DNA from 3 places in the Solibacillus sp. FSL W7-1472 genome. Region 3 is predicted to be linked to each of the others. Evidence: riboswitches for the same ligand, from Rfam matches in the RefSeq annotation. Region 3 holds a riboswitch; each other region holds the start of a gene.
What was found. Region 3 has a riboswitch for S-adenosylmethionine ahead of MKY07_RS01780 (O-acetylhomoserine aminocarboxypropyltransferase/cysteine synthase family protein). Riboswitches for the same ligand answer to the same signal wherever they lie in the genome.
Positions count from the first base shown of each region.

Region 1 (7,957 bases), 1.4 Mb from region 3:
TTCCCCTGGTTTCGCCCCTTGCGCCATTTTAATTTGCAGCTCATCGGCATTCACTAAATAATGCGATTTCACACCAAATCGTCCTGATGCAATTTGTTTTATTGCACTGCGCTTGTTATCACCATTTGGTTCGATTGTAAAGCGGGCCGGATCTTCCCCACCTTCACCTGAATTCGAACGTGCACCTAGACGGTTCATCGCTACCGCCAATGTTTCATGCGCTTCTTTCGATAACGAACCAAATGACATGGCCCCTGATTTAAATCGTTTTACGATGGAATCCACTGATTCAATTTCTTCCATAGGGATTCGGCGTTCATTCTTTTTAAAGTCGAATAGATTACGTAAAAATCCAATTCGTTCTTCATTAGCCATTTCTGCATACATCCGGTACAATCCAAAATCATTTTTACGAGTCGCCCATTGGAGTGTATGGATAGTTTTCGGATTAAACGCATGATGCTCTCCGTCCGCACGCCATTGGAAATCCGAACCTGATTGCAGTTGGGCTGACATCGATTGCATCGCTTCCTCATGGCGGCGTTTTGCTTCTTCTCCGATTGTCTGTAAGTCAATGCCGTCAATTTGTGAAGCCGTACCTGTGAAATACTCGTCGATCACTTCTTTTGAAATCCCGACTGCCTCGAACACTTGGGCACCGCGATAAGATTGAACTGTTGAAATTCCCATCTTCGACATCACTTTAACGACACCATCCGCTGCACCTTTTCGGAATTTTTGAATCGCTTTTTCAAACGGTACAGATAAATGACCATTTTCAATTGCCTCATGAATTGTTGCATATGCTAAGTACGGGTGAATGGCGTCAACACCGAAGCCGATCAATGCAACAAAATGATGAACTTCCCGAACTTCCGCACTGTTCACAATAATGCTCGCCTTCGTACGTAGACCGATTCGCACTAAATATTGATGGATTGTACTCGCTGCTAGAAGAACGGGCATTGTTAACTGCTTAGCATCATCCATATAGTCAGACAGTACAATAATTGTCTTACCTCCAAAAATAGCAGCTTCCGCTTCCGTTTTGATTCGGTTAAGTTCACTTTCTAAATTTTCGGTAAATTTTAATGAGATTTCCGCTACTTCAAAATGTTCTTCGTTATTATTTACAATCTGCTCATATTCTGCAGTCGTTAACACCGGCGTTTTCAGCAGGAGGCGACGTGCATTTTGCGCATTCGGCTGTAATAAATCACCTTCCGCTCCAAGCAACGTCATTGTCGATGTCACGACATGTTCGCGAATAGAATCAATCGGCGGGTTTGTCACTTGTGCAAACAGCTGCTTAAAGTAATTAAATAATGATTGTGGTCTATCTGAAAGAACAGCTAATGGGGTATCATTCCCCATCGAGCCAAGCGGATCTTTTCCTTCATTTGCAAGAGGTACAATATATTTTTGTACATCCTCAAATGTATAACCGTGAATTTTCTGGCGTAATGTCAGCTCATTTATTTCAGGTAACTGCTCACTCTTCGATTCAAGTTTGATCATATTTTCTTCCAGCCATGCTGCATAAGGTTTTTCTGCTGCAACTTCGGATTTCAGCTCCGCATCCGAAATAATTTTCCCCTGCTCTAAATCAATCAACAGCATACGACTTGGACTTAATCGGTCTTTATAAAGAATGTCTTCTTCAGCATAATCGACAACCCCTGTTTCGGAAGAGAAAATAACATGATCGTCTTTCGTCACATAAAGTCTTCCTGGACGCAAGCCGTTACGGTCTAAAATGGCCCCAATCTGTTTGCCGTCCGTGAAGCAAATAGCAGTCGGTCCATCCCACGGTTCCATCAAACTTGCATGATATTGATAAAACGCTTTACGGTCTTCATCAATGCGCGGATTTTCTGTCCACGGTTCCGGAATCATCATCATCGCTGTCTCAGCCGGTGAACGTCCAGCCAATACAAAAAATTCAAATGCGTTATCAAGCATTGAAGAATCAGATCCCGTTGTATCGATTATCGGTAAAAGTTTTTCAAGGTCCTCTCCAAACGCTTCAGATACGAACTGTTGCTCACGTGCACGCATCCAGTTAATATTGCCACGCAATGTGTTAATCTCCCCATTATGGATAATATAGCGATTCGGATGGGCCCGTTTCCAAGATGGAAATGTATTCGTCGAGTAACGTGAATGCACGAGTGCCAATGCGGATACGAAGCTTTTGTCCTGCAGATCCACATAAAATTCACTTACTTCTTCTGGTGAAAGCAATCCTTTAAATACAATCGTCTGACTTGAAAGACTTGGAATATACAATTCGTACTGATGCTCTGTCGCCCAATGTTCGAGCTGTTTGCTAATGACATACAGTTTTCGTTCGAAAGCCTTATTGTCGTTTTCGTTTGAACGAATAAATACTTGGCGAACAACAGGGGCAGTCGATTTAGCAATATCACTTAAATTTTCTTTATTTGTCGGAGCAGTTCGCCAGCCGATCAGTTGCTGATTTTCCTGTCCAATTAATTCATTCATCTTTTCTTCAATTTTTTGGCGTTCGTTTTCATTTTCCGTGAAAAAAATTTGTCCTACACCATATTCACCCATTTCAGGTAAATTAAGTTCCGCGCAGTTTTGTTGAAAGAAAGCATGTGGGATTTGAACTAACAGCCCTGCTCCATCACCTGTCTTGCCATCTCCGCCACGTCCAGCACGGTGTTCTAAACGACATAACATTTCTAGCCCTTTTTTTACAATCTGATGTGAAGGTATTCCTTTTATATTTGCATACATGCCAATTCCGCATGCGTCATGTTCAAATTCAGGATTATATAACCCTTGCGCTTCTGGTAACTGATGAAAACTCATATCCATTCCCCCTCATTCTTTCAATACCGTATTTACATTTTAAAGTTTTCGAAATAATATAAACAATATATAGTTTGGATATAAACAATCTACTTTTTAGATGAATGGGGTGGAAATAGTGGAATTAAGACAGTTACGTTACTTTGTAGAGGTGGCAGAACGCGAGCATATTTCTGAAGCTGCGGAGCATTTACACGTTGCCCAGTCTGCAATCAGCCGACAAATTGCCAACTTGGAAGAAGAACTTGGAACACCGCTTTTTGAACGAATCGGGCGTAACGTAAAGTTGACGCCAGTTGGGAAGATTTTTTTGGAACATTGTATTACCGCACTCAAGGGAATTGATTTTGCTGCAAAGCAGGTAGAAGAATATTTAGACCCGGCAAAAGGTACGATTAAAATAGGTTTCCCTACAAGTTTGGCAAGCTATGTATTGCCGACTGTCATTTCTGCATTTAAAAAAGAATACCCGGAAATTTCTTTTCATCTACGCCAAGGGTCCTATAAATATTTGATTGATGCAGTCAAAAATCGCGAGCTGAATTTAGCTTTGCTTGGACCATTACCACCAAAAGACGAAGCAATCAATACAACAGTGCTGTTCAGCGAAAACATCCATGCTTTGTTGCCCGCAACACACCCACTAGCGAAAAAAGAATCGATTAACCTTGTTGATTTGCGTCATGATCAATTTGTACTCTTTCCTGAAGGTTATATTTTAAACAAAGTTGCCGTTGATGCATGCCGCTCTGTAGGCTTTATGCCGAATATCACTACCGAGGGAGAAGATATGGATGCATTAAAAGGGCTTGTGGCTGCAGGAATAGGTGTGACACTTTTACCGGAAAGTTCACTCTATGATTCAACACCGCGCATGACCGTCAAAGTGCCGATCACCATACCTAATATAAGACGTACAGTCGGCATTATTGCACCAACATCAAGAGATCTTGCCCCATCCGAACAAGTATTTGTCGACTTTATATCAAATTTTTATTCACGATTAACACGATTCCAATAAAAGACTTGGATAGAAGTAGAAGCTTCATTAGATATGGAGAAATCCCATTTTAGGAAAGATAATTTTATGAAACGAAAAAACCATTTTCTCCCCAATGGAGAAAATGGTTTTTGAATTATTTTTATTCGCCTGAAACTGGTACTACAGAGCCGCCCCACTCTTCGACGATAAAGTCTTGAACTTCTTTCGAGCGTAATGCATCTACTAATGCTTTAATTTCTTTTGAATCTTCATCGCCAGATTTTACTGCAATGATATTTACATAAGGAGATTCACTAGACTCGATTGCGATTGAATCTTCCAATGGGTTAATGCCGTTATCGATTGCGAAGTTTGAGTTGATCAATACCGCATCGCCTTCTTCATTTTCGTACATTTGCACTAATAATTCAGCTGCAGTGTTTGCATCGAATTCGAAGTTTTTCGGATTATCTACGATGTCTTTTATTTCTGCTTTTGTTTTATCAATACCTTCTGCTAGCGTAATTAAACCTTGTGCTTCAAGTAATGAAAGCATACGTCCATGGTCTGCCACTGAGTTAGAAAGTAAAATCGTTGCACCTTCAGGAAGTTCTTCTAAAGATGAATATTTTTTTGAGTAAATACCGATTGGCTCGATGTGAATACCGCCAGCATTTGCAAAGTCATAATCGAAATCTGCTTTTTGTGCTTCGAAGTATGGAATGTGCTGGAAGTAGTTCGCATCTAGATCACCGTTATCTAAATCTTGGTTTGGAAGTACATAATCTGTATAAGTTTCGATTTCAAGCTCAATACCTTGTTCCTCTAATATCGGTTTAACTTTTTCAAGGATAACTGCGTGTGGTGTATTCGATGCACCAACTACTAATTTTTCATCTTCTCCTCCACATGCTGCTAATGCAAGTACTGAAGCTCCTAAAATAACGCTTGATAATAACTTTTTCATTTGTTTTACCTACCCTTTTTTATTAGTTTGTTTTCGGCCCATCGAAACTTTTTCTATATTCTGATTATTTTTCGGATAGACGCGCACTTTTATAAAAGTTTGCGTCCATATTGTTTCGATGCACCAATATTTATAATTACGGCCTTACGAGCCACTAACTATCGTTTGTCCACTCTTGCTGTGATGAAATCCCCAATATATTGGATGATGAATACGACAACTAAAATCAATACGGTTGCCATTAAAGTCACATCTGTTCGGTTACGCTGGAAACCATCAAGGAATGCCAGGTTTCCTAAACCACCCGCACCAATGATGCCGGCCATTGCTGTATACCCTACTAAAGCGACAGCTGTAACTGTAATACCTGAAATTAATGCCGGTAAGCTTTCCGGAATCAGCACTTTCCAAATAATCGTAGAAGTTTTCGCTCCCATTGAGCGAGCCGCTTCTATAACACCTTTATCAATCTCTCTTAATGCAATTAACACCATGCGCGCATAAAACGGTGCTGCACCGATAATAAGCGCAGGTAATGCTGCATTGGCACCACGGATGGTTCCAAGTAAAAACTTCGTAAATGGAATTAATAAAATGATCAAGACGATAAATGGAATCGAGCGGAAAATATTCACGAATGACCCTGTCAAAAAGTGTACAATTTTATTTGCCCATAATTGATTGTCGCTCGTTAAGAATAAGACAATACCAATTAGAAGTCCCAGTATAAATGTGATGACTGTCGCAACAGCCGTCATATAAATTGTTTCATATGTTGCTTCGAGCATTTTACCCCAATCTACGTTCGGAAATAATTGATTAAACATGCTCAATCACCTCCGCCTGAATTTCTTGCTTCGCTAAAAAGCTTAATGCTTCCGCGACTGCTTTTGGCTCGCCATCGATATGAATAAACAATGTACCAAACGAACCGCCCGTTGTATTTGAGATTTTGCCATGCACTATATTAACAACTACGTCAAATTGCTTAATCATTTGTGAGATGACAGGCTGTTCTGTCGTTGCCGCTGCAAATGTTAATTTAGCGATTTTGCCTTCTGGATAATTGGCTAAAATCTGTTCCAGTGATGCTTGCGTTTCCTGTGTTTCACCAGAAGCTTGCGACACGAAGTTTTTCGTAATCGGTGCTTGCGGATGTTGGAACACTTGTAATACATCTCCCTGTTCCACTACTTTTCCGGCTTCCATAACAGCTACTCTGTTACAGATTTTACGGATAACATGCATTTCATGTGTAATGAGTACAATTGTAAGTCCGATGTTTTTATTAATATCAAGCAACAATTCCAAAATTGAATCCGTTGTTTCAGGATCAAGTGCTGAAGTCGCTTCATCACATAAAAGCACTTCCGGATTGTTTGCCAACGCACGGGCAATGCCAACACGCTGCTTTTGACCGCCTGAAAGTTGAGAAGGATACGCTTTCCCTCTTCCTTTTAAACCAACAAGTTCAATTAACTCTTCTACTCGTTTTTCACGATCAGCTTTTGAAACACCTGCTATTTCAAGTGGAAATGCGATGTTTTCTTCAACGGTACGTGACCAAAGTAAATTGAAGTGCTGGAAAATCATACTTATTTTTTGACGTGCTTCTCGTAATTTAGCCCCGGAAGCTTTTGCAATATCCTGACCACCTACAATGACAGAACCTGTCGTTGGCTTTTCCAAACCGTTCAATAGGCGAATCATTGTACTTTTACCGGCACCACTGTAGCCGATAATACCGTATATTTCTCCTTTGTTGATCGATAGGCTTACATTATCAACTGCCGTAAGCTTACCATTTTTCGTGTTATACACTTTTGTAATATTTTGTATATCAATCATCGGTTGTACTCCTTCTAAATTGAAATAACCTTCCTGCTATTTCAAAATCATGTTCTTTTTTTCATCCAAAACATCCGCTGAATGAAAAAAACCTTTCTACCAAGACAAGTAGAAAGGTTTCACATACATTTATACGGTAAACCGTTCTCTCATCTTTCAAAGTTTACACTTTGTGTGAATTGGCACCTTTGCGTAATCGCTGGTTGCCGGGCTTCATAGGGCACTTCCCTCCACCTCTCTTTATAAGAGCAACGTTATTAAGTTTTATTATTATGAATTTTACTTTATCACGACAAAGTGACTACGTCAATTACTTTTTTAATATTTCATACAAAAACGGTACGGATTTAAATGCATAAATTTTATTCGTTAGTTCTCCGTTGTCTGAAACGATTAAACAAGGTACACTTTCAATTTTCAGTTCATAAGGTAAATCCCCTAAATAATTGATATTTGCCATACCAAGCGGGAGATCTGGTAGTAATTTCTCAATTACTTCCAACATTTTTTCCGATACTTCACATGTGCCGCACATAGGCGTATATAGGAAAAATGCTGTCTGATCATATTGTTGTACGTTTTGTTCCCATTGCTGTTTCGTCCATTGTTCCATTATACTGTCATCCTTCTTTTACTAAAAATTTTGCTCGTAGTAAAATATCCCTTAAGATTTTAGTAGGTGTTTTTTCTACTTCAATATATTCGTGAGGTATGATTAGCTGTTGTGCTTCAGGATATGCACGGTTCATCAGTTTACGTAACTTTTCACCGTTTTTATCTGCATCAAACATAGTGATAATTTCATCTTGCTCATAACCTTCCAATAAATCAATCAAATTGACTTCGCTTATTGTGCCATTTGTACAAATAATTGTCACGTCCTCTGCTAAAATCGGGATTAATCTCAACTTATCGGCACGTCCTTCGACAACAAGGCATTTTCCCATACGTACACGCTTCCTTTCAAAGTCACCTTTATGTATAGAATAACAAAAAAACACTAAAACCTTACTATAGAAGGCTTTAGTGTTTCATATTATTGTTCAATTAATGCAGTGTAAGCATCTGCGTCTAATAATTCTTCAACTTCCGCTTCACTTGTTAACTCAACAGTAACCATCCATGCATTTCCGTATGGAGATTCATTAACGTATTCTGGGTTGTCCAGTAATTCTTCGTTAATTGCAACTACTTTACCAGAAAGTGGTGCATATAGTTCAGAAACTGTTTTTACAGACTCTACACTACCGAATGGCTGATCCTTTGAAATCTCATCGCCTACTTCAGGTAATTCTACGAATACGATATCACCTAATTCAGAT
Region 1 is NZ_CP150208.1:2,950,578-2,958,534, forward strand. Features, by position in the region: gene gltB (glutamate synthase large subunit) at 1-2,838, opposite strand, end outside; gene MKY07_RS14815 (LysR family transcriptional regulator) at 2,957-3,859, shown strand; gene MKY07_RS14820 (MetQ/NlpA family ABC transporter substrate-binding protein) at 3,981-4,787, opposite strand; gene MKY07_RS14825 (methionine ABC transporter permease) at 4,946-5,614, opposite strand; gene MKY07_RS14830 (methionine ABC transporter ATP-binding protein) at 5,607-6,635, opposite strand; SAM riboswitch class I at 6,782-6,884, opposite strand; gene MKY07_RS14835 (thioredoxin family protein) at 6,946-7,248, opposite strand; gene MKY07_RS14840 (toprim domain-containing protein) at 7,256-7,582, opposite strand; gene gcvH (glycine cleavage system protein GcvH) at 7,672-7,957, opposite strand, start outside.
Region 1: linked by a shared signal. The riboswitch ahead of MKY07_RS14830 (methionine ABC transporter ATP-binding protein) and the one ahead of MKY07_RS01780 (O-acetylhomoserine aminocarboxypropyltransferase/cysteine synthase family protein) in region 3 are both predicted to bind S-adenosylmethionine.

Region 2 (7,957 bases), 700 kb from region 3:
GGCGACTTCGTTAAGCTTATTAAAGCGACTTGAAGAGGGGGCAATCGATTTATGTCTTTCGCAAAAAATAGAATCAAGGGTAATTGAAATAGAGACGGAAGAATTATTTGTGGAAGAGCTTTTTGTCATTGTCCCGACAACACATCCGTTAGCACAGCAAGATGCTGTTAAATATGATGAAGTGAAGAATGAACCGTTTATTGCGATTAAAAAGGGAAATTCGCTCCGTCAATTAGTGGATGAGCTGTTTTTAGAGCAGGGCATCGTGTTGAATACAACATTTGCTGCTGAAGAAATGCATACAGTAGCAGGATTTGTTGGTGCCGGAATGGGCATATCCGTAATTCCGAATATTAAAGGACTAGATCACTATAAAGTAAAACGTTTGAAGTTAGATCCGCCTTGCTACCGCTCCGTTTGTGTTTCATGGGCAAAAAATCGTTATTTGCCTCCAGCAGCATCTGAGTTTAAACAATATTTACTGCAGTATTTTCAGCAAAGAGAAGAGTGAACAATATGGAGCAAAGTCAATTTAGAATATGGCTTAAACAACATGAAATAGAGCATGAGGAAAAGTGGCTTGAGCAGTTTATCTCAGCATGTAATGGAGACGAACAGGCGATGGTTAATACTGCCTTATTATATAAAGAGTATGGGCAATATGACGAAATGTACGGATTGCTGTGTAAGGCGAGTGAGCAGCAGAACAGAGAAGCTATGTATGAACTGGGAAACTGCTATTTTGAGGAGCTTGGTGAAAAAGGGAGTGAGCAGCAGGCATTTTTACTTTATAAAAGTGCTGCACATTTAGGCCACCCTGATGCAATGAATAATTTAGCAGATATGTATTTGAACGGTGAGGGAACAGCAGTCGACGAGCAACAAGCGCTCAGCTGGTTTAAGATGGCTGCGCAATTCGGTATTGCTGAAGCAATGTTTACACTCGGGATCATGTATGAACAAGGATTGGGTACCGAATGTGATGAATCACAAGCCTTTGCTTACTATTCCCGAAGTGCAGAAAAGCAAGATGAAGAAGCAATGTACCGAATGGGTATGATTTATTTTTCAGGAGAGCTCGGTCAACAGCAAGATAATGAAAAAGCGTTGGAATGGTTTTTAAAAGCGAGCGGACAGTTTCATGTTGATGCAACATTTAATATCGGCTACTGCTATGAAAATGGTCATGGGGTAGCACGAAATAATGAAAAAGCAATCCATTACTATAAAAAAGCAAGCTTGCTGGGAGACATGGAAGCAACAAAAAAAGTAGTAAGCTACTACGAACAGAGGGATATAGCAGAAGCTGCTAAGTGGAAAGAAAAGCTAAAAGTTCTAAATAACGATATATATGAATAATAATGTAATAGATACTAAAAAGTTTTGATTTTCTATTTCCTTGTCATAAATTAGACCTATTTCATTGATAAATATAGGTTTAATTTTAAGGGAAAATAGGAAATATATTATAAGGGGAAAGTATTAAGAAGGGGGAATTTTTATGTATATGTTTGCAGTCCAACAATTCTCTTCTGATCATAATGAGGATAGTATTCAAAAACTACAACAAATGCTATTAGAACAGCGAGAGAATCTGACGACGCTATGTACAATTGTCGAATATTTAAAAAGCTATGTCCAAACTGGATTAGACCATAAAGATGTTATTAAATACAAACAAAAAATTCAAATGATGACTGATAAACAAAACAAACGTTACGATCAAATTGATGAGCTTATTAATACGAATATTTTGGAATTGAAAAAAGGTAAAACAACAGACAATTCCGCACTTGTATATGGAAAAGAAGTTCGGAAAATTGAATCTGGTGTTCGTACTTTAAAGCTATTTGCCAGCGACGCTGTAAATATGCTAGATCTTAACAAACATTTAGAAAACCGCAGCAATGAACGTATACGCTATTTTGATAAACGTTCTACATCTTTGGAAGCAGAAATAATTTCCCTGACAAAGCAACTTTCTTATAAGTAAAATAGAGGCCATCCTACCTGGGAATCTGTCGAGGTAGGGTGGCTTTTCTTATGGAGTTCTGAAAATTGTAATACCCAGCTGACCATATTTCGTATGAAAAAGTTTATACTATAAGAAGAGAAGCGAACGAAATAGGAGAGAATGGATATGAAAACAGTAGTAGTTGTAGGTGGAGGGATTACCGGGTTATGTACGATGCATTATCTGAAAAATAAAATGCATGAGCAAAACGTGGAAGCGCGGTTAATACTGATTGAAAAGAACGCATATTTAGGCGGAAAAATTCATTCCGAATACGATAAAGGATTTATTATGGAAACAGGGGCTGATTCAATTGTAGCACGCCATCCAGGGGTATTGGAGCTTGTTAAGGAGCTTAATTTTGAATCAGAGCTTGTCTATAACGAAACAGGTATTTCCTACATTCATACGAATAACGAGCTGCATGCTATTCCGGCAGGTTCGACATTCGGTATTCCGATGAGTGTAGAATCGCTCATGTCGAGTACGTTAATTTCAGAAGAAGGAAAGAAGAGGGCCCTTCAAGATTTAGAAATCCCGAATACTAAATTTACTAAAGAAAGCTCTATCGGTACGTTTTTAGAATATTTTTTAGGTGAAGAAATTGTTCGAAAGCAAATTGCTCCAGTATTGGCAGGAGTTTATTCAGGCGATTTATATCAATTAAGCCTGGCATCTACATTGCCGTATTTAGTGGATTATAAAAACAACTACGGATCGATTATTAAAGGCTTCGAGGCACATCGCGAGCAATTCGAAAAAGCTGCGAATAAGAAGTTTATTTCTTTCCGTCCGGGTTTATCAGCATTAATCAATCGTTTAGAAGAACAGCTGCCGGAAGTTGAATTCATGAGAAAGACAGTAACAAAGCAAATTCTAAAAAAAGGTGAGCAATATGAAGTCGTGCTGGAAGATGAAACAATATTGGCAGATATTGTTGTACTGGCCGTTCCAAATGAGACGGTACGTCATGTAATACAGGATGATTCATTAGAGGAACAGCTGAAAAAGTTCACGACGGCATCTACTTTAACGATGTATGTTGGCTTTGATGTACCGGACGATATATTACCGGCTGATGGTACCGGCTTTATCGTTTCGCATAATAGTGATTTAATTTGTAATGCATCGACATGGACGAGCCGTAAATGGAAGCATACGTCAGCAGAAGGCAATTTACTCGTTCGCTTGTTTTATAAAGATATTAATCCGCGCTATGAAGAGTTGGCAGCCATGTCAGATGAAGAACTGACAAAAGTTGCATTGGAAGACATTCGTCTCAGCTTAGGTGTTGAAGCGGATCCAACTGTCATTAATGTAACAAAGTGGATTGACCAAATGCCGCGCTATGATTTGGCGCATAATGAAGCCTTATCAAAAGTTATACAGCAACTGGCAACGGATTACCCGAATGTTCTATTAGCGGGATGTGCCTATTTCGGAGTAGGAATCGGTGCTTGTATTCAAAACGGCAAAAAAACAGCTGAACACATTATTAGTCGAATTATGTAAAGAAATACTTCATTCAGCTAAAGGGTATTGACGGACGTATTAGATAACGTTATGATTCATTTAAATATTTCAAAAATTCATATTATTTCTTATCAAGAGAAGTCGAGGGACTGGCCCGATGAAACTTCAGCAACCAACATTAAGTCAGGTGCTAAATCCAGTGGCGAATGCCAGAAGATGAGAAGGGATTAAGTCGATAACTACTATGCCTTCTTTTCTTTAATGAAAGAAGGCTTTTTTGTATCGTAAAAATACTGAAAATACTGTAAATGATGGAGTGAAGGCAATGGGTTTACTTGAAGAATTACAAACACGGGTTTTAACAGCCGACGGAGCAATCGGGACACTTCTTTATTCATATGGGTTGGATTATTGCCATGAAGAAATGAATATTGCCCGTCCTGATATTATAGAGAAAATTCATAGTGAATATATTGCGGCAGGTGCAGATATTATTCAGACCAATACATATGGAGCTAACCGCATTAAGCTTGCACGTTATGGTTATGAAAATCGTGTGAAGGAGTTTAATGAAGCAGCGTTAAAGATCGCAAAGCGGGCAGCTTCCCTGGATGGGCAATATGTTCTTGCAACGATCGGTGGTATTCGGGGAATTCGTAAAAGTGATGCAACATTAGATGAAATTTTAGCTGCGTTCCAAGAACAGGCGGAAGTATTACTAGCAGGTGAACCGGATGGATTTTTATTGGAAACGTATTACGATTTTGAAGAATTATCGCATTGTGTCCATCTATTACGTTCGATGACCGATTTGCCGATCATTGCTCAAATGACGATGCAGGAACCGGGTGTCCTTCAAAATTTAATGACGTTAAATGAAGCGTTTCAAGACTTGGAAAGGTTAGGTGCAGATATTGTTGGGAGTAACTGCCGATTAGGTCCTTTCCATACAATTCAGGCATTTGAAGGGGTTAATTTACCGAATAAAGCTTTTTTATCAGCTTATCCGAATGCATCATTATTGGACATTGAAGATGGTCGAGTAGTTTATGAGTCGGAAACCGATTATTTCGCACGTGCAGCAGTTGAACTCGTAAACCAAGGTGTCCGTTTAATTGGCGGATGCTGCGGGACGACACCGAAGCATATTGCAGCCGTAAAAAAACGTTTGGTGAATATGCAGCCAATTGAAACAAAAGAAGAAAAACACAGGTCTACACAATTTGTCCGAATTCCGGAGCCACGTAAACAGGAGCCGCTCCACGAAAAAGCAAAACGTGAACGTTCAGTTATAGTGGAACTGGATACGCCACGTCATCTGGAAATTGACGGATTTGTAGAAGGGGCAAAACAGTTATCTAAAGCAGGAGCCGATGTCATTATGATGGCTGATAACTCCCTTGCTTCACCGCGCATCAGTAATATCGCGATGGCTGCGATTTTAAAAGAGCAAGGAATTCGTTCATTGCCGCATTTGACGTGCCGTGACCGAAATTTAATTGGGCTTCAGTCACATTTAATGGGACTTGATGCACTGGAACTTCATGATATTCTTGTCGTGACAGGAGACCCGACAAAAGTAGGGGATTTCCCGGGGGCGACGAGCGTATATGATGTTTCATCAATGGAACTGATTTCTCTAATTAAGCAGTTAAATAAAGGTGGTTCTTTTACTGGGAAATCGCTGCGTAAACAGGCAAATTTCTCGGTAGCCGCTGCCTTTAATCCGAATGTTCGTGTATTGGACCGTGCTGTAGCCCGTTTAGAAAAGAAAATCGAGCATGGAGCAGATTACTTTATTTCACAGCCGGTTTATACGAAAGAAAAGATTATCGAAATCTATGAGGCGACGAAGCATTTGGAAACACCGATTTATATCGGGATTATGCCACTAACATCTTCACGCAGCGCGGAATTTTTACATCATGAAGTACCGGGCATTAAACTGTCCGATGAAGTACTTGCGCGCATGGCTGCCTGTGGGGATGACAAGGAAGCATCGACAGCAGAAGGAATCGCGATTGCTAAAGAGCTGCTCGATACAGCATGTGAATACTTTAACGGTATTTATTTAATTACACCGTTTTTACGCTATGATATGACGCTGGAATTAATGGACTATGTAAAACAATATGATGTGGAAAGTAAAGGAGTTCAGTCGAATGTATAATCACCCGATTCATGAGCAATTACAAAAAAGAATACTTATCATCGATGGTGCCATGGGGACAATGCTTCAGGCAGAAAACCTAACATATGAAGATTTTGGCGGAGAAGACTTAGACGGTTGTAATGAAAACCTGGTACTTACAAGACCTGATGTATTGGGTAAAATCCACCGTGAATATTTAGCTGCTGGCGCTGATATTATTTGTACCAATACGTTTGGCGGTACACCACTCGTATTGGATGAATACGACTTAGGTGACAAAGCGGTTGAAATTAATAAGCGGGCGGTTGAAATTGCACTAGAGGCTGCAAAAGAGTTTTCGACACCAGAATGGCCGCGCTTTGTCGCAGGTGCAATCGGACCTACTACAAAAACATTGTCGGTAACAGGCGGTATTACATTTGAAGAGTTGGAAGAAAACTTTTATATCCAGGCAAAAGCACTAATAGAAGCGGGAGCGGATTTGCTCTTAATGGAGACTTCCCAGGATATGCTCAATGTTAAAGCGGGAACGATTGCAATTCACCGTGCATTCGAAGAGCTTGGCAAAGAGCTGCCTGTCATGATTTCAGGGACTATTGAGCCAATGGGAACAACGCTTGCCGGGCAATCAATCGAAGCATTTTATATTTCTATTGAGCATATTAAGCCGTTGTCTGTCGGATTAAACTGTGCAACAGGTCCGGAATTTATGACCGATCATATCCGTTCATTGGCAGAGCTTTCGAATGGCTATATTAGCTGTTATCCGAATGCAGGTTTACCGGACGAAGAAGGCTGCTACCATGAAACGCCGGATTCATTATCGAAAAAACTGCAAGGCTTCGCAGAAAAAGGCTGGTTGAACATCGTCGGCGGCTGCTGTGGTACAACGCCAGCACATATCGCGGCGATCCGTGAAGCTGTAGATGGCTATAAACCGCGTGAGCCGAAAGATGTAACACACGGACATGTCGTATCAGGTATCGAACCATTGCAATATGATGAATCGATGCGTCCGTTATTTATCGGGGAGCGTACGAATGTAATCGGCTCTCGTAAATTTAAAAACCTGATTGTTGACGGGAAATTTGAAGAAGCAGCGGAAATTGCGCGTGCACAAGTGAAAAACGGGGCGCATGTCATCGATATTTGTTTAGCAAACCCTGACCGTGATGAAGTAGAAGATATGAAAAACTTCATGCAGGAAGTTGTGAAAAAAGTTAAAGTTCCGCTCGTGATTGACTCTACAGATGAAAAAGTAATGGAAGTCGCACTGAAGTTTTCGCAAGGGAAGGCCATTATTAACTCGATTAACTTGGAAGATGGAGAAGAACGTTTCGATGCTGTTATGCCACTAGTGAAAAAATATGGGGCTTCACTTGTTGTCGGTACGATTGATGAAACTGGAATGGCTATTACACGTGAGCAAAAGCTTGAAGTAGCGAAGCGTTCTTATAAGCTGTTAACAGAAAAATGGGGCATGTCAGCAGAAGACATTATCTTTGACCCGTTAATGTTCCCGGTAGGTACAGGTGACGAGCAATATATTGGTGCCGCTGAGGAAACAATCGAAGGAATTCGCCTCATTAAAGAACATTTACCTGGCTGCTTAACAGTGCTCGGTGTAAGTAATGTTTCGTTCGGCTTACCGCCAGTTGGGCGTGAAGTATTAAATGCGGTGTATTTATATCACTGTACACAAGCAGGCCTGGACTATGCGATTGTAAATACTGAAAAACTGGAGCGCTATGCATCGATTCCTGAAGAAGAAATCAAGCTGGCGAACGATTTAATCTTCAATACAAATGATGAAACACTCGCTGTATTTACTGACTTTTACCGTGATAAAAAGAAAGATGCAGTCGTAAAAGAATTACCGGCGACAGTGGAAGAACGTCTTGCGTATTACATATTGGAAGGTACGAAGGAAGGGTTAATTGAAGATTTAAATGCAGCACTCGAAAAGTTCGATACACCGCTTGATATTATTAATGGACCATTAATGGCAGGGATGGCGGAAGTCGGCAAGCTGTTTAACGAAAACCAGCTGATTGTGGCAGAAGTACTTCAAAGTGCCGGTGTCATGAAAGCAGCGGTCGCTCATCTAGAGCAGTTTATGGAGAAGGGCGATACGAGTGCCAATAAAGGGACAATGGTTTTGGCGACAGTAAAAGGCGATGTTCATGATATCGGGAAAAACCTGGTCGACATTATTTTAAGCAATAACGGCTATCGTGTTGTAGATTTAGGGATTAAAGTAACACCTGCACAGCTGATTGAAACAATTCGAAGAGAAAAACCCGACTTTATTGGATTGT
Region 2 is NZ_CP150208.1:3,603,687-3,611,643, reverse strand. Features, by position in the region: gene MKY07_RS18005 (LysR family transcriptional regulator) at 1-511, shown strand, start outside; gene MKY07_RS18000 (Sel1 repeat protein) at 517-1,359, shown strand; gene MKY07_RS17995 (hypothetical protein) at 1,502-1,993, shown strand; gene hemG (protoporphyrinogen oxidase) at 2,141-3,526, shown strand; SAM riboswitch class I at 3,613-3,710, shown strand; gene MKY07_RS17985 (bifunctional homocysteine S-methyltransferase/methylenetetrahydrofolate reductase) at 3,813-5,657, shown strand; gene metH (methionine synthase) at 5,650-7,957, shown strand, end outside.
Region 2: linked by a shared signal. The riboswitch ahead of MKY07_RS17985 (bifunctional homocysteine S-methyltransferase/methylenetetrahydrofolate reductase) and the one ahead of MKY07_RS01780 (O-acetylhomoserine aminocarboxypropyltransferase/cysteine synthase family protein) in region 3 are both predicted to bind S-adenosylmethionine.

Region 3 (7,957 bases):
GGAATTTATTTCAGCACGTAACGGCTTTGATGTAAAAGGGGTTGTACTTGTTGATGCGGAGACAGGTGCAACAGAGAAAATCGCGATTGCAGATGTACCGGCATTTATCGATGGTGCGGTATCACCGGAAGCGGTAAGTTTGCAAAATAGTTATTACGGTAATTATGTGCACGGATTCTGGAACAGTCTAGTCGGTAAAAAGGATGTTAAGTTGCCGAGCGATGAAGGTACGGAAGCAAATGTAAGCCCGATCTTTATGGAAGATGGGGAAATGTATTATTTCACTGATTTTACAAGTCCGAAAGAGGGCGTTGACTCGATGCTTGGTTATGCATTAACACATGCACGTACCGGTGAAGCGACGTACTATACCGGAAATCTGGAAGAGTCTTATATGGATTCCCAAGGGGCTCTTGAAATTATCGAGAAAAAGTTCATCGAAAAAGAATGGGAAGGTGAAATGCCGATCCTTTACAACTTCTACGGTGAAGCGAGCTGGCTGTCAGCTGTACTCGATGCGAACGGATTCCTGCAAAATTACTTTATCGTGTCAGCAGCAAATCCTGAAATTTCGGCGTATGGTACAACACCAAATGAAGCGTTAAGACTTTATAAAACAGCGCTAAGTCGTGGCGGAAGTACGGTAGACGGTACTTCAAATGCTGAAGAAGCAAAGGCGACGGTAAAAGTCGTGCGTGTTTATAAAGAGCGTGTAGGGGATTTCACGATCGTATCATTCCTGGCAAATACAGGTGAAAACTTCATTGTTTCTACAGAAGTTGCACCGTTTGCAATTTACTTGCAAGAAGGCGATCAGGCGACCATTACGTATGCGAAAACAGGGGAAGATTTCCAGCCTGTGAAAGCATTGCAAATTGAAGGATTGAAATAAACAAAGAAATTTGGGCAGAAGTAGAAGTACCGCTGGATAAGAAGAAAACTCTTATTAAGAAACGGATACTTTGTAAAATTGATTGGAATGTAGGGCGACTCCAGCGGGAACAGCACGACGCCTGAGACTACAGGCTCAGGCCGTGCCCGCGGAAAGCGTCCCGGAATGGAAATCAATTTTTAACGCTCAGCAAAAAAATGCTATTTTTCTCACAGAGAAAAATAGCATTTTTGGTTTATTAGCCTACTTCCAAGTGAAACCTTGTGAAGCGAGGAACTCTTTCATATGTGGACGATTTTGTTCTACTAAGTAATCAGCCATTTGCTTTGTCCATGTTGCCGTCTTTTGATTTGAAGATCGGCTGCTGTAATAGTCTTCCATAATTCCATCATACTCATCTAGAAGCGTATCGTATTGATCAACGTCATAGCCATTTTCATGCAATACCGCAGCTACTGGTAAGCGCGGTTTTGTTTCATTGCGTTTTGTCGGTGTACCAATCGTCATCGCAAATAGCGGGAAAACATATTCCGGTAAATTGAACAGCTCGCTAATTTCCTTAGGATTTGTACGGGCACCGCCAATATAGCAAATGCCGTAACCCATTGATTCTGCTGCAATAACAAAGTTTTGCGCAAATAATGCAACATCTGCTACACCTACAAGCACGTTTTCAGCCGTGTCAGCAGAAATATCGACTCCGTGCTTTTGACCAGCTACCTGCAAACGTTTGAAATCTACGCAAAACAAGAAAGAGGCACCAGCTGTTTTGAATTGGAATTCGTTTTTAGACAGTTCACCCAGCTTAGTTTTCTTTTCTTCATCCGTTACCCAGATAACACTGTATGCCTGCACAAAATGCGAGCTTGCCGCCATTTGTGCTGTTTCGATTAAATCGATGACAGTTTCTTTTGAAATTTCCTCACCTGTATATTTGCGAACAGATGTGTGACTGCGTAATAATTCTTTTGTATTCACGTGAACATCTCCCTTTTATGTAATAAAAATCTTAATGGTATATCCTTCAAGCTTATTTTAGTCAATATTTTAGTTGAAGTCGATTATAAGCGTCTATTCAATTCATAGGGAGGAAATTTTTGCATATCGTTAAATACAGATAAGAGTAATCAGAATAGAAATCTGAAAATTTTAATTTTTTGTGTTGACATATCGGATTAGTATGTTTTATACTGAGACTCAACGATGGAACACAAATCACATAACTCTTATCAAGAGCGGCGGAGGGAATAGGCCCTGAGATGCCCGGCAACCAGTAAGTGATGAACTGACTAAGGTGCTAAATCCTACAAAATGGACAATCATTTTGAAAGATAAGAGGAGGCAAACTTGCTCATGCGCAACCCTCTTCTTAACTGAAGGGGGTTTTTTTCATTTAAAAAATCCTCCTCAAAAACACCGATTTCACCATCGATTAAATTTTTGGGGGTATTAAAATGACAAATTTAAGACCAGAAACATTATTATTACACGGGGGTCAAAAGCCAGACCCGGAAACAGGAGCAATTGCAGTTCCGGTTTACCGTACAACGGCCTATGCATTTAATGACACAGCTCATGCGCAACGTCTATTTGCATTACAGGAAACAGGCAATATTTATTCAAGAATTATGAACCCGACAGTCGGGGCATTTGAAGAACGGGTTGCTTTATTAGAAGGGGGCACAGCTGCAGTAGGGCTTTCATCTGGCGCAGCAGCAGTAGCATTTTCTATTTTAAACGTAGCCGGTGCAGGGGATGAAATTGTTGCGGCAGGTTCACTTTACGGTGGGACTTATAATTTATTCGCGACAACATTGCCTCGTTACGGCATTACAGTAAAATTCGTAGATGAATCAAATCCTGAAAATTTCCAAGCGGCAATCACTGATAAAACGAAGGCAATCTTCGCAGAAATTATCGGAAATCCAAGCTTGAAAGTACTGGATATTGAAGCGGTAGCAAACATCGCTCATGACAATGGTCTTCCTTTATTAATCGACAGCACATTTGCTTCCCCATATGGAAGTAATCCGATTGAATTCGGCGCGGATGTTGTCATTCATTCTGCAACAAAATGGATTGGCGGTCATGGAACGACGATCGGCGGGATTGTCGTTGATGCCGGTAAATTCGACTGGACACAAGGAAGACATCCAGGGTTTACAGAACCCGATACTTCATACCACGGTCTAAGATACGGAATTGACACAGCAGGCGCTGCATTTGCGACAAAGCTTCGTGTTCAACTATTGCGTGATTTTGGTCCAACATTATCTGCTGACGCGGCATTTAATTTCCTGCAAGGACTTGAAACGCTTCATTTGCGTATTGTCCGACACAATGAAAATACACAGAAAGTTGCCGAGTATTTAAGAAACCACCCATTTGTGGAGTACGTGAATTACAACGGCTTTGAAGATTTTGCGACACATGATTTAGCGAAAAAGTATTTGAAAAACGGCTTCGGATCAATCATTACGTTCGGAATTAAAGGCGGACGTGAAGCTGGCCGCCAAGTAATCGATAACGTGGAATTGTTCTCACATGTAGCGAACGTTGGCGATGCCCGTTCATTAATTATCCATCCTGCGAGCACAACACACCAACAGTTATCTGCGGAAGAATTAAAAACTGCCGGCGTATCTGAAGAACTCATTCGCTTATCGATCGGGTTAGAAGCAGCGGAAGATATTATCGCGGATTTAGAGCAGGCATTAGCGAAAGTTGCAGCGGAAGTTGGAGTAGAAACAAACGCATAATGCTTTAAAAATAGGCTTAGCTTTTCCCATTCGAAAAGCTAAGCAATTTTTAGAAAATTAATCCCTACTATTTTTATAAGTTTTATTGACAAATTAAATACCTAGTAATACAATTGGGATAATTATATTACCAACCGGAAAAATTTAAAGTGATGTTGCAGCATCATTGGAAGAAAAGGAGTTGTTCAACATGGGGAAAGTATACAGTGCACAAAACGTTGCAGCCTATATTATTTATGAACTAAATGACGTAAAGGAATTTGTGAACGCTTGTGCGATCCAGCAAATTTTGGCGGATGTGAATACGATGTGGCAGCATGTTTTCGGACACAGTGCTTTCTCAGAACAAGCTCACGATCTTGCCACAGCGGGTTATGTTATAAAAGAAGTTGCCGAGGAATACAGAATTCATGGTACAGCCCATATTTTGTCGCCAGCTAGAGAGTGGTTCTTAAAATATGGGGAATTTCAGTTAGTAGAGCGCCCATACGCGGTCCCTGACTTCTCGGCAAAAGAGGAAATCGTCATGACCAAGATTTTAACTGCCTATCGTTTACGGGCATATAATGATATAAACGTGGCAGTATAAAATAATTCCGGAACACTAGCGAGCCCCCTTGCTAGTGTTTTTTTATTCGGTGATTTTTTTACACGGTGTATATGGTTTATTAGAAGTATGAAAACGATTATTAGAAGAAATTTTGGGGATATTAGAAGAAATGTCGATGTTATTAGAATTTGGGTGAATTTGAAGGTTGGGTACGCTTATTTTCCGGGCAGGAAATGGTTATTGAAACCGGTGTTTGCGATTTATTAGAACAATGATGAGCGATATTAGAAGAAGTGTGAGCGATATTCGCAAATGGAGTGTGGATATTAGCAGATTGCGACCCCATTTTAGAACATTAACCGGTTATATTAGAAGATCGCAATTTTATTAGAACATTTCAAAATATATTAGACGATTTCCGAATATATTAGAACATAACAAAACTCTCTCAACTACTTAGCCCCAAACACAAGTAGTGACTGGAAATATTAACATCATAGTCTCCAAATTAGCTCTTAAAAAATAAAATTTGAATGAATATTGACCGTTTACAGTAAACAAATGTCCTTCTAGGCGAGATTATCCTTGTTTTCATGTATTATATAGGATAGAATTTTCTTTAAGATAAATTTTTTGAATTATTCGTTAATATATGCGTGTTAAGAATTTGGAGGAGAAAGGCAATGGCAACAATCAAGGCAGCGATCTTAGGATTTGGCACAGTAGGTCAGGGAATTTACCATATTTTAAATGAAAAGAGGCAGGAGCTTCGCGAAAAGCTGGGTGTTGAACTGGAGGTCGCGAAGATTTTAGTAACCGATGCAAGCCGTGAGCGTGTACCGGGCACAAAACATTTAATGACGGAATCAATGGATGACGTACTGGCGGAAAATAATCTGCAAGTTGTATTTGAAGCGATTGTAAATGAAGAGCCTGCATTCACTTACTTAAAACGTGCTGTTGAGGCAAAATGCCATGTCATTACAGCGAATAAAGTAATGCTTGCAAAACGGGGCGAGGAGCTCGAAGCATTGGCGAAAGTAAATGGTGTATTCGTCGGCTTTGAGGCAACGGTAGCAGGTGGTGTGCCTATTATTAAAACAATGAAAAATATTCTTCTGGTCAACGAAGTAAGCTGCGTTCAAGGAATTTTAAATGGAACAACAAACTATATTTTAACAAAGATGCGTGCAGAGGGCTGGAGCTTTGAACAAGCATTGAGAGAAGCACAGCAATTAGGTTATGCAGAAGCGGATCCATTTAACGATGTATCGGGTCAGGATGCATTTAAAAAGCTGATGATTTTATCGAGCCTTGCATTTGGGGAACAGCCAAATTGGGCAGAGGTAGAAGTGATCGGAATCGATACAATTTCATCAGAACAAGTAGCGGAAGCAACAGCGCAAGGTCTTCGCTATCGTCATGTGGCAGAAGTGGAAAAACTCGAAGACGGTACAATTCATGCAAAAGTGGCACCACTACTCGTGAACAATGAACATCCGCTTTATCCTGTAGATGATGTGTTCAATGCGGTGACGATGGAGACAAACTATATCGGAACATTATCCGTAATTGGGCCTGGCGCCGGGATGTATCCGACAGCAAGTGTAATGGTAGAGGATTATGCTGAGATTATCGGGAAACGTGCAGGGTTTACAGTCACTATTTAATAAGAAGAGATTAAAAAGAAGCGAACTCGATGAACGAATTCGCTTCTTTTCTATTAGTCCTCATCTTTTATATCGACATCTTCGGGAATCGGAGTGTTTTTCCAAATTTCAATTTCTTCTTTAATTCGTTCGAGTTGCTGATGGTACGTATCAAATTGCGCACTATTAATTAAAAAGTGTTCACCATCATGTACTGCTTTTATACGACCAGCATAAATGTACTGTAAAACCTGATGTTCAGGCATGCCTATATCTGCTGCAGTTTGTTCTACTGTTTTAAACATCATGATGCCTCCTTTTTAGTTTAAGTTAATCTTATTATAAATCGATTTTAACAAAACTTCATCTCGTATGGACTTCTAACGTATGATAGCATAATTAATAAAAATGGGGTGTAGGATGTGAATATTTTACCGTATTTGTTTGTGCTTATGGCCGCCATGCTCTGGGGGACGGTCGGAACAACACAAACCTTTTTAACGGAAGGGATTTCTTCGTTTGCGGTAGCATGTGTAAGGTCGGGTATTGGCGGAGGCGTTTTACTACTTGCGGTTTTGGCAATGCGGAAAATTTCATTTCGTAACTGGTCATGGAAGTGGACCATTTTAGCGGCGATCGCGATTGCTCTATTCCAAAGTCTGTTTTTCACATCTGTCCGCTTTACTGGAGTTGCAGTAGGAACGGTTGTAACAATCGGCAGCGCGCCTGTATTTGCGGGATTCATCGAGTGGATCTTTTGGAAAGTACGTCCAACTCTCGTATGGGCAATTGCAACAGTGCTCGCCATTGTCGGCTGCCTGCTGTTATTTATGAATCAAGGTGAGACGGCGATCAACCCGCTTGGCATAGGGTTAGCATTGGCTGCAGGTTCCATGTTTGCCCTTTATACGAATGTGAGTAAGCAGTTGATGAAACGGGAAGAAACATTGCCTGCTGTTGCAATGACTTTTTCCATTTGCGCCTTATTTTTATTGCCGCTTGCAGCAAAAGACGGTTTTGGCTGGCTGACAGAAGGCGTGAATATATGGCCGATTCTTTTTATGGCACTTGCTGCTACAAGTTTGGCATACATATTATTTTTAGGCGGCTTGAAGAAAATCAGTTCGTCGGCCGCGGTAACATTGAGCTTAGCCGAACCTTTAACAGCCGCATTACTCGGTGTGTTTTTAGTAGGGGAACATTTAACATTTGTTGCATGGACTGGTGTTAGTCTATTATTAGGTGGAATAATTGTGTTAACATTCGGCACAAAGAAAGCTGCTTCATAGGAGGCAGTTTTTTTGCTTTGTTATGAAAAAATCACTGATGTGGCACTGTGCCTGCGTTTATTAGCCGATACTGTGTTGAAAGTAGAAAGTTCTGGCCCGAAAGTGGAACCATTTAAATGAAAAGTAGAATTTTTGGCCGTGAAAGTAGAACAAATCCCGTATAAAGTAGAACCGGCTATTTTTATAGACAATACTTCCTCGAAAGCAAAATCTCATTTAATGTAAAATAAGAAATCTTAAGAATTTCTTCAGATTTTCAGTAGTTAGATGTTAAGAAATGGGCTTTATTATAAACTTATAAGAAAAAGTTGTGAGGTGAGCAAAGATGAATCAGCTGACGGTGCTCGTAACAGATGACGATCAGGACATCCGAGACGGCATAGAAATTTATTTGAAAAATGAAGGTTACCGGGTGTTAAAAGCGGCAGACGGGCTTGAGGCAATCGAACTGCTTGAACAAAATGAAGTACACTGTATGATTTTAGACATCATGATGCCGAAGATGGATGGGATTACCGCCACATTCAAAATTCGTGCAGAACGCAATATCCCGATTATTATGCTCAGTGCAAAGGCGGAACAAAGCGATAAAATTCATGGGCTTTCAGTAGGTGCGGACGATTATATTACAAAGCCGTTCCACCCGCTTGAATTGATGGCACGCGTCAAGTCCCAGCTAAGACGCTATGTCAACTTCGGCACGGCAGGAGAAGCCGCTCCGCTTGTTGAAGGACTGGAGCTGGACGCTGCAGCGCGGGAAATCCGTGTGGACGGAGAACCTGTCAAACTGACACCGACTGAGTATAAAATAACTGAGC
Region 3 is NZ_CP150208.1:359,657-367,613, forward strand. Features, by position in the region: gene MKY07_RS01770 (hypothetical protein) at 1-892, shown strand, start outside; gene nfsA (oxygen-insensitive NADPH nitroreductase) at 1,136-1,870, opposite strand; SAM riboswitch class I at 2,116-2,230, shown strand; gene MKY07_RS01780 (O-acetylhomoserine aminocarboxypropyltransferase/cysteine synthase family protein) at 2,347-3,651, shown strand; gene MKY07_RS01785 (hypothetical protein) at 3,842-4,240, shown strand; gene MKY07_RS01790 (homoserine dehydrogenase) at 4,885-5,871, shown strand; gene MKY07_RS01795 (hypothetical protein) at 5,925-6,155, opposite strand; gene MKY07_RS01800 (EamA family transporter) at 6,273-7,139, shown strand; gene MKY07_RS01805 (response regulator transcription factor) at 7,465-7,957, shown strand, end outside.